One region of the Serratia sp. Res13-Sevr-LER1-36-b genome, then DNA from elsewhere that is predicted to be linked to it. Evidence: predicted binding sites of a transcription regulator. Region 1 holds the regulator's gene; the other holds the start of a gene.

Region 1 (8,859 bases):
TATTACGCCATTCAAGAAAATCATATCTCTAAGCTGAGCATTGCTTTTGAAGCCGATCTTAGTGAGTTCCGCGCGTTTGCCATGGATATTGGCCAGCAGCATGCGCATGAGGCAGAAAGTAATGCCAGCACCAAGATTATCCTGATCGTTGCGGCTGGGCTGCTCAGCGTGTTACTGGCGGCGCTGGCCTGGTTTGCTATGCGTGTGATCTTGCTGCGCCCGTTAGATGAGTCGATCGTCCAATTGGAGCATATCGCCGCCGGGGATCTGACCCACGAAATTAGCAGTGAGGGAGATACCGAAATGGGGCGCCTGGTACGCGCTATGCAACGTATGCAGCAATCGCTGGTGATGTCGGTCAGTAAAGTCCGCGATGCCAGCAGCCAGATCGATACCGGCTCCCGCGAGTTGGCTGCGGGTAACGTTCATCTGGCGCAGCGTACGGAGGAATCGGCCGCTTCGCTGGAGCAAACCGCCGCCAGTATGGAGCAGTTGACCTCTACGGTGAAAATGAATGCTGAAAACTGCGAACAGGCCAACCAGTTGGCACTGAGCGTCTCCGATATTGCCGAGCAGGGCAGTGACGTGGTCAGCCAGGTGATGAGCAAGATGCAGGCCATTACCGACAGCTCTCGACGCATCGCCGACATCATCAGCGTGATGGACGGTATCTCCTTCCAGACCAATATCCTGGCGCTCAACGCGGCGGTAGAGGCGGCACGTGCCGGTGAGCAAGGCCGTGGTTTTGCCGTGGTGGCCGGTGAGGTACGCAGCCTGGCCCAACGCAGTGCGCAATCGGCCAAAGAGATCAAAGGGCTGATCGAAGTTTCACAACACCGCGTACGGGAAGGTGAACAGATGGCGGCGACGGCGGCGAAGACCATGAACGGAATAACCGGCGAAGTCGGACGCGTCACGGCGCTGATGCGTGAAATCTCGGCGGCCACTCGCGAACAAAGCAGTGGTATCGAGCAGGTCAACCTGGCGGTAGTGCAAATGGATCAGGTGGCACAGCAGAATGCGGCGCTGGTGGAAGAGTCTGCGGCTGCAACGCGCTCTTTGGAAGAGCAGGCGCAGCTATTGGCACAGAGTATGGCTGTGTTCAAACTGTGATGTGAAGGGGCGGCATGCCGCCCCTTTTATAGCGTTACTGGTCCGGGAAATCAGCAATAAAGCGTTCGGCGTCTTCTACCATCGATTTGGTTCCGACGAAGAATGGCGCACGCTGGTGCAGCTGTTGCGGCACGATATCCAGAATGCGGTTTTTGCCATCGCTGGCTTTACCCCCGGCCTGTTCAGCCAGGAACGCCATCGGGTTGCATTCATACAGCAGACGCAGCTTGCCCTGTGGGTGGCTGGCGGTGCTTGGGTAGATATAGATGCCGCCTTTGAGCAGGTTACGGTGGAAGTCGGCAACCAGTGAACCGATATAGCGTGAGGTATAAGGGCGCTGGGTGGCTTCATCCTGCTCTTGGCAGTATTTGATGTATTTCTTCACCCCGAGCGGGAACTTGATGTAGTTACCTTCGTTGATGGAATACATATTGGCTTTTTCCGGGAAGCGCACTTTCTCGTGGGAGAGGCAGAACACCCCCAGAGACGGATCGTAGGTGAAGGCATGTACGCCATAACCGGTGGTGTATACCAGCATGGTGGAGGAGCCATAAACCACATATCCGGCCGCTACCTGTGCATGGCCAGGCTGCAGGAAATCTTCTTCGGTGACTGGCGTGCCAATCGGGGTGATGCGGCGATAGATAGAGAAGATCGTCCCGACCGAGACGTTCACATCAATGTTGGACGAGCCGTCCAACGGATCCATTAGCACCACATACTTGCCATTCTCAGCTCGCTCGCCGTCGAAAATCACGATCTCGTCTTCTTCTTCCGAAGCGATGCCCGCAACTTCACCACGAGCCTTCAACGCTGCTTTCAGCTTTTCGTTCGCGAACAGGTCCAGCTTCATCTGAACTTCGCCCTGAACGTTGGAAATGCCGTTAGTCCCCAAGATATCAACTAAACCTGCCTTGTTGATATCACGGTGAATGATTTTGGCACCCAGTTTGATGGCAGAAAGTAATGAGGTCAGCTCACCGGTGGCGTGAGAGAAGTCGTGTTGTTTCTCGACGATAAATTCGCCTAACGTTTTCATGACACAATCCCTGAATCTACGGATGGATAGCGGCTTGTTAACATACCGCCAACGTTTTCGTCAGCAGTGTAGCCCAAAGCAACTTGCGATTCATAGGCAAATCCATTTCTTCTGAGCGATTCTGAGCGCTAGAATAGGCAGTAAATCGATGCACTAAAATGAGAAACCTAATGCGCATACATATTCTTGGGATCTGCGGCACCTTTATGGGTGGGCTAGCCATGTTGGCTCGTTCACTGGGGCACGAGGTGACCGGTTCAGATGCCAACGTCTATCCTCCGATGAGCACCTTGCTGGAAAAGCAGGGGATCGATCTGATCCAGGGTTACGATCCTGCCCAGTTGGATCCGGCTCCGGATCTGGTGATTATCGGCAATGCCATGAGCCGTGGTAATCCTTGCGTAGAAGCGGTGCTGGAACAGAGCATTCCTTACATGTCTGGCCCTCAGTGGCTGCATGATTATGTCCTGCGCGATCGCTGGGTGCTGGCGGTAGCGGGAACACACGGTAAAACCACCACCGCCGGGATGGCGACCTGGATCCTGGAAGCCTGCGGCTATCAGCCGGGCTTTGTGATCGGTGGCGTACCGGGCAATTTTGATGTTTCGGCCCGTCTTGGCGGTAGCCCGTTCTTCGTCATCGAAGCCGATGAGTATGACTGTGCCTTCTTCGACAAACGCTCCAAGTTTGTTCATTACTGCCCGCGCACGTTGATCATGAACAACCTCGAGTTTGATCATGCCGATATCTTTGACGATCTGAAAGCCATCCAGAAACAGTTCCACCACCTGGTGCGCCTGGTGCCGGGGCAAGGCAAGATTATCCTGCCGGAAAACGACACCCATCTGAAACAGGTGATGGCGATGGGATGCTGGAGCGAACAGGAATGGGTCGGGGAAGGGGGCGCGTGGCGTGCACACAAACTGACGACGGATGCCAGCCATTACGAAGTGTTCCTCAACGGCGAGAAGGTGGGTGAGGTTAACTGGGCGCTGGTGGGCGAACACAACATGCATAACGGCCTGATGGCGATCGCCGCCACCCGCCATGTTGGCGTACAGCCAGCCGATGCCTGCCGAGCGCTGGGTGACTTTATCAATGCCCGCCGCCGTCTGGAATTGCGCGGTGAAGCCAATGGCGTCACGGTGTATGACGACTTTGCCCATCATCCGACCGCCATTCTGGCTACCTTGGCGGCGCTGCGTGGCAAAGTGGGCGGCACCGCACGCATCCTGGCCGTGCTGGAGCCTCGCTCAAACACCATGAAAATGGGGATCAGCAAAAACGATCTGGCACCCTCGCTTGGCCGTGCCGATGAAGTGTTCCTGTTCCAGCCTCACCACATCCCTTGGCAGGTAGCGGAAGTTGCCGAAGCTTGCGTCCAGCCCGCGCACTGGAGTGCCGATCTGGATACGCTGGTGGAGATGATTGTGAAAACCGCGCAGCCGGGTGACCATATTCTGGTGATGAGCAACGGCGGGTTTGGCGGCATTCATGACAAACTGCTGGCAGGGTTGGCTAACAAGGCCGAACCGAAAGAAACCTACTGACGTTTAGCTAAACGGGCGCCGCATGCGGCGACCCTACCAATATGAGGCCGCTGATGCGGCCTTTTTTACGCCCATAAAAAAGCCCTCGCGAGCGAGGGCAATGGGGTTCGTCGGATAGGACGACGATAATTTCCAAGATACTAGCGTTTACCTGAGAACTCGGCAGTGGCAGTGACGAGGGTAGTCAGTTCAGTAAACGCGGCCTCGGTTTTTTACTTGTAGATTTCAGCCGTTGCGTGCCAGTTGCCATTTTCATAGGCTTCGATCACACGGTAGGCTTTGGCCCCTTGCTGGTCCGCTTTATCAGACAGCGCCTGACGGATATCAGAAGGTGCGCCACCCACGCCGCTAGCGGTAATGGTGCCGACGGACTGCAGATTGCTGGCTTGGGCATCAGTGACCAGGTTAGCCGCAGAAGCACCGAAAGAAACGGCAGACAGCAGGCTAAGTGCAACGAGAGTAGTTTTCATGTTCATGATACTTCGATCCTTAATCGTTCAGAGATAACGGCCTGGAAGGGCTTTACAGCGTTTTTTATACTTGAAGGCGGTTATCTGCTTGTTTTTTACCAGAGAGTTGTCGTGCAATGCTCACATCACATCTTGTACTTATTTGTAAATCTCGGCGGTAGCGTGGTAGTTGCCTTCGTTACGAGCTTCGATCACGCGGTAAGCGGTAGCGCCTTGAGCATCGGCTTTGGCAGACAGCGCCTGACGGATATCAGAAGGTGCTGCACCGACGCCGCTCACGGTGATGGTACCGGCAGACTGCAGTTTTTCAGCCTGTGAAGCATCAATGGATTGTGCTGCAAATGCACCGAAAGACAGCATGGATAGCAGGCTAATTGTTGCTACGGTAGTTTTAATTTTCATGATTTATCCTCTTCGTATTCTTTTATCAGTTCCAATGAACTGTGATTTACGTCACGAAAATGAGTATACATCTAGTAACGGCAAAAATTAATAGCTGACTAACAGTTTCTAGTGAAACTTTATTGGGGTGGCCGTGACTTTTAATAACCTAATGGAATAAAAAACGGCGATAAAATACACTTTTGATGTTAAATTTTTGTAATTTCAATGAGCTAAGTGCTTTTGACTAAAAGTGCGGAAGCTTCCAGTCACTATCACCAGTCACCCAGAAATGTCACTGAAATGTGCTGCAAGTCGGCTTATTGGCAGTTTTAAACGTGGTAGGCAGTGCGGAAGAAGTAAATGAAGGGTTAATAAAGGATGAGCGGCCCGCGACGGAGAGCCGCAGGCTGCGCTGAATGCATCAAAGTTCCTGTTCGAACAAGGAGAGAATGGCTTCAAACAGTTGGCGTGCGGTAAATGAACTGGCCGGAGTGACAAAAATGGTGTCGTCACCGGCAATGGTGCCCAGGATCCCTTCGGATTTGCCCAGTGAGTCCAACAGGCGGGCAATCAGCTGCGCCGCACCTGGGCTGGTATGGATCACCACCACCGCGTCGTTATGATCCACATCCAGCACCAGATTCTTGAGTGGGCTGGTGGTGGTTGGGACTCCGAGTTCGGCCGGGAGGCAGTACACCATCTCCATTTTTGCATTACGCGTGCGTACCGCCCCGAACTTGGTCAGCATGCGTGATACCTTGGACTGGTTAATGTTCTCGAAGCCTTCTTCTTGCAGCGCCAAAACGATCTCGCCTTGAGAACTGAATTTTTCTTCTTTCAATAACGCCTTAAACGCCTTGATCAGATCTTCCTGCTTTGCGGGATTACGCATTTTGCACCGTGGAATGTTGGTAATAGAGCTGATTATTATGCATATAAATGCATTTTTATGCAATATAGGGGCCGTCTGGAAAATCAAAAATGCCCAGACAGAAAGGCAAGAGCGCGATTTTAACAAAATCCGTTGCTCATGAATATGCCCTTTCGGTGCGGGAAGCGAGTCAGCTCTCCGGTAACGAAAATGTTATTAAAATGATGTTGTTCTGATGTTACGTAAGGGTGTAATGTAACCGCCGGTTAACGCGATCGTGAAAAGCTTGGCACTATTTTCGATTAGTGTGCGCTATGCCCTTAATGCATAAGCTATTTACTTTAAAATGCTCGCAACATCGGCCATTTTATTGCGCCAGATCTAAAACCGACTGTTAAGAGGTTGTTTTTAAAGGCGTGATAAATTAAGGTCCGTGACCAAAGAATTCACGGCGCTTTTATATTTAAGACAATAAAGGAGTATAGGATGAAAGTTGCAGTTCTCGGTGCTGCTGGCGGTATTGGCCAGGCCCTCGCCCTTCTACTCAAGACCCAGCTTCCTTCAGGTTCTGAACTCTCCCTCTACGACATTGCCCCTGTTACCCCAGGCGTTGCCGTTGACTTAAGCCACATCCCAACCGCAGTTAAAATCAAAGGCTTCAGTGGCGAAGATGCAACCCCTGCGCTGCACGGTGCGGACGTGGTGCTGATTTCTGCTGGCGTTGCGCGTAAACCAGGGATGGATCGTTCCGATCTGTTCAACGTTAACGCTGGCATCGTACGTAACCTGATTGAGCAAGTGGCCAAAACCTGCCCGAAAGCCTGCATCGGTATCATCACCAACCCGGTGAATACCACGGTGGCCATTGCGGCAGAAGTGTTGAAGAAAGCGGGTGTGTACGACAAAAACAAACTGTTTGGCATCACATCGCTGGATATTATCCGTTCAAACACCTTCGTTGCTGAACTGAAAGGCAAACAACCGGAAGAACTTAACGTACCGGTGATTGGCGGCCACTCAGGCGTGACCATCTTGCCTCTGCTATCGCAGATCCCAGGCGTAAGCTTTAGCGATCAGGAAGTGGCTGATTTGACCAAACGTATCCAGAACGCGGGTACCGAAGTGGTTGAAGCCAAAGCCGGTGGCGGCTCTGCAACCTTATCTATGGGCCAGGCTGCTGCACGTTTTGGCCTGTCTCTGGTGCGTGCGTTGAGCGGTGAGAAAGGCGTAGTGGAATGTGCCTATGTTGAAGGGGATGGCAAATATGCCCGCTTCTTTGCACAGCCACTGCTGCTGGGCAAAAACGGTATCGAAGAGCGTAAAGACATCGGTACCCTGAGCGCCTTCGAGCAAAAAGCGCTGAGCGAAATGCTGGACGTACTGCACAAAGATATCGAACTGGGCGAGAAGTTTATCAACAACTGATCCCTCAGTATGTGATGTTTTGATAAGCCGCCGGGCCGAATCCGGCGGCTTTCTTATGTTTATCATGATTTGATTCGACTTTTCCGATCTCGCAGATGATGGGTAAGCGGATCAAAATACCTGCTCGGCCAGATCTCTGCCGGATGTACGTTCAGTGCATCAGCAATCAACCACTCTCCCTTGGGCCAAGGACGTGACAGCGCGTTGGCCAACGTCGATGAACTTAACCCTGCCCCCCGTGAAACCGCTGCCAGAGTGGTACCTCTCTTCTTCAAAGCCGCGATGACGTCTGCTGGATGCCAATCTGGGTCCCGTGAATTCATATTTTCATTCCTTTTTTGATTAGAGAAAGTTCTGTTAGTGGTATAACTAACAGGTCAGTATTAATCGTTTGAACAACGTGAAGCGTTTATTCAGAAACTAGGATACCACCAAGTTTCCCAAAAATACCTTATGGTTTCTGAAAAATTTGTCTTGCCACACTATTGTCCCGAGATCATGGCTATGAAAAACGAGTGGTTTGCTGCCAAGGAGCTGATAGGCATCGCAGGATTACCGTCCTCTACACAGGGAATCAATCTGATGGCCCGGCGCGAAAATTGGCTCAGCCGTCGCCGCAAAGGCGTGCAAGGCAAGGCGCTGGAATATCATATCGACAGCTTGCCAACCGGCGTCAAAAATCTGCTGGTATTGCGCGAAGAGCCTGCGATCTACGAGGCCGGGCGTCAGGACCCACTTGCAGTGTGGGTTGAATACTATTACCAACTTTCAGACAGTGAGCGTGGCAAAGTGATGGCGTTTTTGATGCGCGAAGGTATGGATAGCCTGCTGACCTGGATTGCTGAAAAAAATAAGCAGTGAGTCATTCCTCAACTGACCTGCGCTACATAGGGGCGCTGCATGCTGCGTCCGATTAGCCATAAGCTGCTCCCGCCAAGCTCCTTTCTGCATCGCCTCCGTGTTTTTTGCTCCTTATTTGATAAATTTTTCTTGAGTATTTCGCCCGGTTTTTGGTTTTTGGCAACGGCCTGGTTAATGTTATAACTAACTTATTGGCATTAGTTGTTCATGCAACTGAAAAGCCTGATAAGTCAGTTAGGGGCAACGCCGAGATCAAGGAGGAGGAATGAACAAGGAGTGGTTTACCGCCAACGAACTGAAAGAGAAGGGCGAATTGGGCTGCTCCCCACAAGGGATCAATAAGCGAGCACGTGAGCAAAACTGGCGATGGCAGCGGCGTTTTGGCAAGCAGGGGGTGACTAAGGAGTATCATATCAGCAGCCTACCCCTCTCGACTCAAAACGAGTTGAATCCCCAGCGATATCCCCTTGCCGCAGAGAAACCGGCGGCTTATACCGTCTCCCGTGATGGCGTTCCTTGGGCACGTTTGCAGAGCTATCTGGCAGGTATGAAATCTGATGAATACGCGGTTTTATTGAGTTTTCTGGCGGAGAATGGGGCTGCGGGGCTGCTGGATCTCATTAGCAAGGCAAATAAATAGGCCTGCAAAACAGGCCTATTTGAATATTAAGAAACTTAAATTTCTTAAAAGTCTCGTTGAACCGCCAGATGCGCTAATCCTTCCAGTGCAGTTCGATAAGGAGAGTCGGGCAAAATCTGCAATGCGGCGATTGCCTTGTCCGCTTCTTCTTCAGCGCGCTGACGTGTATAGGTGAGTGAACCACACTCCTGCATGGTAGCCAGAACCGGCTCCAGCAGATGGCGGCCATTCCCCTGTTCAATCGCGCCACGGATCATCGCAGACTGCTCGGCATTGCCATTATGCATCGCATGCAACAACGGCAGCGTCGGCTTGCCCTCGTTCAAGTCATCGCCGGTATTTTTACCCAGGGTCACGCCGTCTGCACTGTAGTCCAGCAGATCGTCGATCAGTTGGAATGCCGTGCCAAGATAGCGGCCATAGTCTTGCAGCGCCTGCTCTTCGGCCGGGTTAGCCTCGGAGAGGATGGCTGATGACTGGGCTGCCGCCTCAAACAGACGAGCGGT
Region 2 (8,859 bases), on a different contig from region 1:
CCTGAGTAGATACCGGCACGATCCGGCAGGCGGCGCTTGCCTTTGGCTGGCATGCTGTACAGCGGGTAGCGGAATTCCCCCTGTTGGGTATAACGAGCCTGCAGCACCGGGGTGTAATAGCCAGTGAACTGGACGTTGCCATAGCTATCTACGCCTTCCATCTGATAGGCGCTGAGGCCGAATTGGTTCAGTTGGCGCGTATCCGCCCCCGCCGCCATCCAGTTTTGCACCGCCTGATAGGTGGAGTTATTGCGGTTAAACAGCGACGGCGAAGCGTATTTAATCTCCATCAGCTGGTTGGAGTAATCCTGGCCGTTGATCGGGGCGCCTCTGGCATTGGGCCGATTCACCAACTCCAGCGACTGATCCAGATGACCATCTTTATACTGCTGCCCCCGGTCGGTCGGTTTTGACGAACAACCGGCCAGTACCGTAATCACTAACCCACCGAGCAGGTATTTGCCCCAACGTCCTTTCATTGCACACTCTCTCAGACTGATATGTTCCATACCCAATGGATACGGGTAAACTGGCTGAACGATAACAAACGGCTATAGATAAAGGAATCGCTACCGCTAAAAATTCCCAGCCAGATGATTATGATGAAAAAAAACGCAAATTGGGGACTAATGCAGCATAAAAATGGCTTTCGGTGAATTATATGCAAAAAGGGTTTGCAACAAAATGCCTGGAGAGTATAGTGCGCTTCCATCGGACGCGGGGTGGAGCAGCCTGGTAGCTCGTCGGGCTCATAACCCGAAGGTCGTCAGTTCAAATCTGGCCCCCGCAACCAACCGATACTGTGATAACGGTATCAAAAACAGGTTGGATTCGATGAAAGAAAAGGTATTATACGGACGCGGGGTGGAGCAGCCTGGTAGCTCGTCGGGCTCATAACCCGAAGGTCGTCGGTTCAAATCCGGCCCCCGCAACCAACCGATACGGCAATGGCGGTATCACATGAAGGGTTGGTTCGATAATATCAGTATCAAGACGGACGCGGGGTGGAGCAGCCCGGTAGCTCGTCGGGCTCATAACCCGAAGGTCGTCAGTTCAAATCTGGCCCCCGCAACCAATCTTGATAACATCAGACAAGCACCTTAACGGGTGTTTTTTTGTATCTGTATTTCCCCTACCTTCCCCATTAACCACGCCGCCCCTCCTTGGGCTACGCTGGTTTAACGCCGTGCCAATGCGCCACCGTTGGCGAAATAGGCTTTGATCCCAGCCAGAATAGATTGCGCCACCTGCTGCTGAAAATGGCTGGTGCGCAGCTTGCGCTCTTCTTCCAGATTGCTGATAAACGCCGTTTCCACCAGGATCGACGGAATATCCGGGGCCTTCAATACGGCAAAGCCGGCCTGATCGACACGATTCTTATGCAGACGGTTAATTTTACCCATCCGGTTCAGCACTTCCTTACCGAACTTCAAACTGTCATTGACGGTGGCGGTCTGCAATAGATCGAACATGGTGTGATCCAGGTAGCGATCGCCACTCTTGCTAACCCCGCCAATATCGTCGGCGGCATTCTGGGTTTGCGCCAAAAACTTGGCGGCGTTGCTGGTTGCCCCTTTGGTAGAAAGCGCAAACACCGAGGAACCGCGTGCCGAACGATTGCTGAAAGCATCGGCGTGGATCGAGACGAACAGATCGGCCCGCTGCTTACGAGCTTTGGCTACGCGCACCTTCAAGGGAATAAACACGTCTTCATTGCGCGTCATAAACACTCTCATGTTGGGTTCGCGTTTGATCAACGCACTGAGACGGCGGGCAATCTGCAGCACGATGTCTTTTTCACGGGTTTTGTTTTTGCCAATAGCCCCCGGATCTTCACCTCCGTGTCCAGGATCCAGCATGATCACAATCGGCCGATCGCGCCCAGCCTTACCGGCCTGCGGTGCTTCCGCCGGTAACGTCCGCTCCAGATCGCCCTTGTTGTAATCTTCCAGTAACGCCAACAGCGGATCATACTCTTCACCGCTGCCCCCCTTGGTAGGATAAAGATCCATCACCAGGCGGTTACGGTATTCGGAGACGGGTGTCAGGGTAAACATATTTGGGCTGACGCTTTGCTTGAGTTCCAGCACCAGCCTGACGGTATTCTTGTCAAACTGGCCGACCCGCGCCTGTTTCAGATAGGGATCTTCTTTGCGCACCTGCCCGGCGATACCTTTAAGCACGCTATTTAGCTGTACCCCTTCCACATCCACCACGATGCGCTCTGGATTGGTCAGGGCAAACTGTTTGTATTTCAGTGGAACATTGGATTCCAGCGTGACTCGGGTATAGGTCGAAGAAGGCCAGACACGGACGGCAATCACATGAGAAGCAGCGGCGAAACCAACGCGACTCACACTCAGCAACCAGGTTGCGGCAACCCCCTGCAACAAACGACGGCGGCCCGGATTGTGATTTGAGTTAGGCATGCGGCTCCGGTAAAAATAACGATTAAAAAAACAGCAAAAAAAAACAATGGCAAAAACTTTACCCAATCCATTCACCGCTGTCATCAGAAAATCTTTTTATGATCTTTCAATTTATTAATCAGTTAGCGCATTTGTCAGAAAAATCGTGCTCATTTCCTACTTGCCTTTGGCGCAATAAAAGAATAAAAATACAAAAATACCGTATAAATATGCAAATGAGGTCTTGCCGTGAAGGAACGTAGTACAGAGCTGGTGCAAGGATTCCGTCACTCAGTTCCCTATATCAATACTCACCGTGGCAAGACCTTTGTCGTCATGCTGGGTGGCGAAGCTATTGAACATGAAAACTTTTCCAGTATCGTCAACGATATCGGGCTGTTACATAGCCTGGGCATTCGTTTGGTGGTGGTCTACGGTGCGCGGCCACAGATTGACAGCAATCTGGCGCAGCATAACTACGAGCCGATTTATCATAAGCATACCCGGGTGACCGACGCCCATACGCTAGAGTTGGTCAAACAGGCCGCCGGCTTGTTACAGCTGGATATTACCGCACGGCTTTCCATGAGCCTGAATAACACCCCATTGCAAGGGGCGCACATCAACGTAGTGAGTGGCAACTTTATTATCGCCCAACCGCTTGGCGTGGATGACGGCGTCGATTATTGCCACAGCGGCCGTATCCGCCGTATTGATGAAGAAGCCATTCATCGCCAACTAGACAGTAAGGCCATCGTGCTGATTGGCCCAGTGGCGGTATCGGTGACCGGCGAAAGCTTTAACCTGACCTCGGAAGAAGTCGCCACCCAGTTGGCAATCAAACTGAAGGCCGAGAAAATGATCGGTTTCTGTTCATCACAAGGGGTGACCGATGCGGAAGGCAATATCCTTTCCGAACTGTTCCCCAACGATGCACAAAAACGTATCGAGCAGTTGGAAGAGGCTGGTGACTACCATTCCGGCACCGTGCGCTTCCTGCGCGGCGCGGTAAAGGCCTGCCGCAGCGGGGTACGCCGCAGCCACCTGATCAGCTATCAGGAGGATGGTGCACTGGTACAGGAGCTATTTTCACGCGACGGTATCGGTACCCAAATCGTCATGGAGAGCGCCGAACAGGTACGCCGGGCGACCATCAATGATATCGGTGGGATACTTGAGCTGATCCGCCCGTTGGAGCAGCAAGGGATTTTAGTCCGCCGTTCGCGCGAGCAGTTGGAAATGGAGATCGACAAGTTCACGATTATCGAACGCGATAACCTGACCATCGCCTGCGCCGCGCTCTATCCGTTCCCGGAAGAGAAGATTGGTGAGATGGCCTGCGTGGCGGTGCATCCGGATTACCGCAGCTCGTCGCGGGGCGAGATGCTGCTGCAGCGGGTAGAAAGCCAGGCTCGCCAGATGGGGCTACAGAAGCTGTTTGTGTTGACCACGCGCAGCATCCACTGGTTCCAGGAACGCGGCTTCACTCCGGCGGAAGTCGACGTGCTGCCGATGCAGAAACAGGCTTTATATAACTACCAGCGCCGCTCGAAGATCCTGTTGGCCGATCTTTGACTTACCCTGGCTAACCCATTGAATATCAGACGGGCGCAGCGTGCTGCGCCCCCTCGTTGTTACTTCCCGATCTGCAAGCGTTCGGCCAACCCGCTGCGGCGCTGCGTGGGGGTGCGGATAGCGCTTACCAACACCTTGTCTACCGCATACAGCGAAAGCCGCTGGCGTGCGCGTGTAATGGCGGTATAAACCAGCTCGCGGGTCAGCACCGGCAGAAAATGATTCGGCAGCACTAGTGCCGTATGGTCGAACTCCGAACCCTGTGATTTATGCACCGTCATCGCATAGGCGGTTTCATGCGCCGGTAAGCGGCTAGGCTGTACCGATTTGATGCTGCCGTCCGGTAATTGGAAATGCACGCGCAGATCGCCGCCCTCACCGGGTAAGGCAATGCCAATATCGCCGTTAAACAGCCCCAGCGCGCTATCATTACGGCCAATCATCACCGGCCGCCCCAAATACCAGCGCCCGGCGGGGCCAGGATTACGCCGGATCAAACCGGCACGCTGCAGCCCGCTTTCGATACGCTCATTCAGCCCGGCAACGCCAAATGGCCCTTCGCGCAGTGCGCAAAGCAACTGGAAGCGGCCAAAAGCATCCAGGATCGTCACGGCCCCAGCCCCTTCTGCCACCAGCCGCAGATAGTCGCGATAACCGGCAACGCAGCTATCCAGCAGCCGTTGATAATCTTCGGTTTCTGCCAGCGGGTAACCCGCCACGTCAGCATAGCTGCCGTTCAACGCTGCCAGGGCGCGCTTGCTATCGCCAGCATTCACCGCCAAAGCCAACTGGCCAATGCCGGATTTGGCATCAAACCGGTAACTCTTGCGCAGTAGGCACAGGCTATCGCGCACCGCTGCCTCGGCCTCCGCTGGCTGCCCTTGCACGGGGCAACCGGTCAGACGCGCCAACTGTGCCGCACGGGCCTCGCTATATCCCTGCTCGGCAAACCGGCAGATATCCCCCAGCACGGCTCCAGCCTCCACCGAGGCCAGTTGATCGCGATCGCCAAGGAAGATGACTCGCGCCTTGGGGGGCAAGGCGGCAATCAACCTTGCCATCATGGGCAAATCCACCATCGAAGCCTCGTCCACCACCAGCACATCCAGGTGCAACGGGTTCCCCCGGTGATAGCGCATGCGCTGGCTGTTTGGCTGGGCCCCCAGCAAGCGGTGTAACGTTGCCGCTTCCGTAGGGAATAAGGCTCGTTGCTCCAGGGTTAAATCCAACTGACGGCTAGCGCTTCCCAAGGACTCGGTTAGACGAGCTGCTGCTTTACCGGTAGGCGCAGCAAGTTGAATGCGCAGACGCTCCCCGTCCGCCAACTGCACCAGTGCCGCCAACAGCTTGGCAACGGTGGTCGTTTTGCCGGTGCCGGGGCCGCCGGAAATAATCGCGATGCGGCGCGTGGCGGCTACCGCTGCGGCAATTTTTTGCCAGTCGGGTTCGTCCGTAGCCGCGCCAAATAACCGATCGAGAATGGTGCGAAGCTGCGCCTCTTCAAGTTCCTGTGGCACGCTGTCGCTACTGATGAAAGTGGCGACATCACCTTCGCTCTGCCACATGCGTTGCAGATACAGCCGCTGCTGTTGCAGGACCATCGGCGTTGCCGTACTGCCATCGCTAACCGCAGGCGATCTCGCCAGACGCTGTTGCCAACTAGCCACGTCCGGTTGCCCGCAGGCCTGCCAGGCAGCCAGGGCCAACTCAGGCTGGCGGCCATCAAACAGATTTTCCGGCAATAGCTGTTCGAGCAACAGACAAACGTGGCCCGCACCGGCCTCCGAGCTCAGGCAGGCGGCGGCCAGCAGGATATCCGGTTCATCATCGTTGGCGACCACCTGGGCAAATTGCACGTCCAGCGGTCGCAAGGCGCCCAGAGCCAACGCCTGATGCAAAATCTCAATCATTGCCCATCCTCAACGTTGGCCGTTTCACCGCTAAACAGGCGATCCATTCCTTCAACCAGAGCATACTCCGGACGACAGGCAAAAATACCGTTGCCCTCATGCTCGGCATCTACCCCGCGTAAAAACAGATAAATCACCCCGCCAAAATGGCGCTGGTAATCATAATCCGCCAGGCGATGCCCCAGATAGCGGTGCAGCGCCAAGGTATAGAGTTGGTATTGCAGATCGTAGCGGTGTTCCGCCATCGCCCGCGCCATCGCCTCTTGGGTATAGGCGCTGCTGTCTTCGCCCAGCCAGTTGGATTTGTAATCCAGCAGGTAGTATTTACCCTGCCAGCAGAATACCAGATCGATAAAGCCTTTCAGCATGCCCTGAACCTGTTGGAAATCCAGCGCCGGGCAGCCAGCAGAAAGGGGATCGTAGCGTTTTACCAACTCATCCAGTTGCTGCGCTTGCAGCAGGCCACCGATCGGCAGATAGAACTGTAATTCTGCCTGCCTGGCTCCTGACGGTAAGGCGGATAGCGCGACGCCGCTGCTATTAAGCGGCGCATTCAGCAGCACGTGCATCCAGCCGGATAATACCGGCAACCAATGCTCCTCCAGCCCTTGGTGTTGCAACTGCTCCAGCAGCCACTGCTCATCTAGCGGTTGGGTAAAATCCAGCGCCTCAAACAGGCTGTGGAGGAAAGTGCCAGGGGCCGCACCGCGCGGGAAAGTATGGGGAGTAAATGCGGGGGGTGTAACCGTATCGCCCTCACCAACGGCATCAACGTCCAGGCGCGGCAACAGCTCCTGCATCCGGCTTGAGCCATGCTGTTGCAAGCCGGTATAGCTGGTTACCCGCCAGAAATCCTGCATCCTGCGTGGGAACTGCCTGGCCGTCAGTTCTGCGGCGGTTGCCGTCTGCGGCTGCCAGCTCTGTTCACCTGGCGCATCCACCAGCGACAGCGCAATGCCTTGGGTTGCCAACTGCTGCAGGCAGGTTTGCAGATAGGCAGCATCGCCCGCCTGCCCGGCCTGCACCAGATATCCCAGGGCACTGCGGTGCAAATCCGTATCGCCCTGCTTCTTGCGCGTACCGAGAAACAACGGCGCAATACCGATACTGCAGTGATATACCGAACGGGTCAGCGCCACATACAGCAGGCGCAAATCCTCTGCCAACCGTTCCTCTTCCGCCCAGGCCACGCTTTCTTCGTTGGCATTAAGATCCAGCAGGGCTTTAAAGGTCTGGCGATCGTGATACAGCACCTGCTGCTGCTGGCGGAAATTCCCCACAAAAGGCAGCCACACCAGATCGAACTCTAACCCTTTCGACTTGTGGATGGTGATTACCTGCACCAGATGACGGTCACTTTCCAGCCGCAGTTGCTGATTATCCGACTGGCGATTCGGCTGAGCGATCTGCTGCGCCAACCAACGTACCAGCGCATGTTCACCATCCAACTGCGCCGTGGCTTCCTGCAACAGCTCCCCCAGGTGCATGACATCGGTCAAACGGCGCTCGCCCCCTGGGCTGGCCAGCAGGTTTTCAGCCAGATGCCGCTTGGCCATCACCTCACGCAGCATCGGTAATACGCCACGGCGCAGCCAGTGGCTACGGTATTCATCAAACTCGTTGACCAAATCATCCCAAGCGGACTCGTTATGGTTTAGCCCATCCAGCGTCAAGGCATCCAACCCCAATAGCCCGGTGGCCAACGCGCAGCGCAGGGTTCGCTCCTGTTCGGGAGCCAGCACCGCCTGTAGCAGCCAGAGTAAATCTTTGGCTTCCGGCGTATCAAACACGCTGTCACGGTTGGAAAGGTAAACCGAAGGGATGGCCAGCGCGCTGAGTGCATCACGTACCAACGCCGCTTCGGCGCGGCTACGCACCAGAATGGTAATATCCGATGCCTGAACGTGGCGACGTTGACCCCCTTTGACCAGCCAGGCTTCTCCGGCCTGCCCGGCACTCAGCCAGTCGCGGATCTGGGCTGCGCACAAGCGCGCCATTAATTGTTGGTAATCACTTACTCCGGCCCCATCCCCGGGTTGCAACCAAAATTGCATGGCCGGTTGCGGTTTATTCTGCCACTCGAAGACCAGTTCCTGATTCTTCGCTGCGGCTGCTACCTCGATAAACGGGATTTGGCCAAACAGGAACGGCTTTTCCACCTGAGCAAACAGGCGGTTAACGCTGCCAACCATAGCCGGTGATGAGCGCCAGTTTGTCTCTAAGGTGTAGTGGGCACTTACCTCTGAGCGAGCCTTCATATAGGTAAAAATGTCTGCCCCACGGAAGGCGTAAATCGCTTGTTTTGGATCCCCAATCAGCAGCAGACCACACTCTTCCCGGCCAACATACAGTTTCTGGAAGATCCGGTACTGCTGTGGGTCAGTATCCTGAAACTCATCGATCATCGCCACCGGATAACGCTGACGGATCGCCAATGCCAATTGTTCACCACCGGCGCTTTGCAGTGCCGCATCCAGCCTGCTGAGCAGATCGTCAAAACCCAGTTCGGCACGCTGACGTTTTTCCTGTTGAATAGAAAGGCGTATTTCACTCAGCGCCCGTGCCATGATCAGGTCACGCAGGGTCAAGGGTTCGGCAAATAGCTCATCAACCGCCACAAACAGCGGATGCCTCGGGGCTTCACCTTTTTTGGTTTTCTCCAGCAGCACCGATTGGCGGAACTTCTCCAGCTCTTTAGGTAACTGGTAATCTTCGGTTTCCTGGCCCGCCCATTCCCCGACCTTATTCAGCCAGTTGGGTAAATGTTTGCTGCTGTAGCTGCGTTTGTCGACGCCAGACTGACTGATAAGCGCTTCCAAATCCGCCGCCGATGCCTGCCATTGCGCCTTGAGGGCATCGATCCGCGCAACTATCTGTTCATGGCGCATCAGCACCGTTTCTTCATCTTTAGGGGGCTGACGCAGAGTGGGAGCTTCGCCATGCAGGTAGCCCGAGAGATCGCTCAA

What was found. The regulator ArgR, encoded in region 1, controls arginine synthesis, uptake and breakdown. The targets are predictions, from matches to a motif close to ANTGAATAAAAATACANT.
Region 2: the regulator ArgR is predicted to act here: its motif matches at 2,607-2,624, upstream of argA (amino-acid N-acetyltransferase).

What each region holds. Positions count from the first base shown of each region.
Region 1 is NZ_JADACK010000002.1:107,269-116,127, forward strand. It holds gene IMQ33_RS00620 (methyl-accepting chemotaxis protein) at 1-1,113, shown strand, start outside; gene fbp (class 1 fructose-bisphosphatase) at 1,148-2,152, opposite strand; gene mpl (UDP-N-acetylmuramate:L-alanyl-gamma-D-glutamyl-meso-diaminopimelate ligase) at 2,323-3,702, shown strand; gene yhcN (peroxide/acid stress response protein YhcN) at 3,915-4,178, opposite strand; gene yhcN (peroxide/acid stress response protein YhcN) at 4,311-4,574, opposite strand; gene argR (transcriptional regulator ArgR) at 4,978-5,448, opposite strand; gene mdh (malate dehydrogenase) at 5,914-6,852, shown strand; gene IMQ33_RS00655 (helix-turn-helix transcriptional regulator) at 6,915-7,175, opposite strand; gene IMQ33_RS00660 (DNA-binding protein) at 7,357-7,713, shown strand; gene IMQ33_RS00665 (DNA-binding protein) at 7,979-8,353, shown strand; gene ispB (octaprenyl diphosphate synthase) at 8,398-8,859, opposite strand, start outside.
Region 2 is NZ_JADACK010000044.1:73,347-82,205, forward strand. It holds gene mltA (murein transglycosylase A) at 1-479, opposite strand, end outside; tRNA gene IMQ33_RS24195 (tRNA-Met) at 717-793, shown strand; tRNA gene IMQ33_RS24200 (tRNA-Met) at 859-935, shown strand; tRNA gene IMQ33_RS24205 (tRNA-Met) at 999-1,075, shown strand; gene amiC (N-acetylmuramoyl-L-alanine amidase AmiC) at 1,179-2,429, opposite strand; gene argA (amino-acid N-acetyltransferase) at 2,658-3,983, shown strand; gene recD (exodeoxyribonuclease V subunit alpha) at 4,043-5,893, opposite strand; gene recB (exodeoxyribonuclease V subunit beta) at 5,890-8,859, opposite strand, start outside.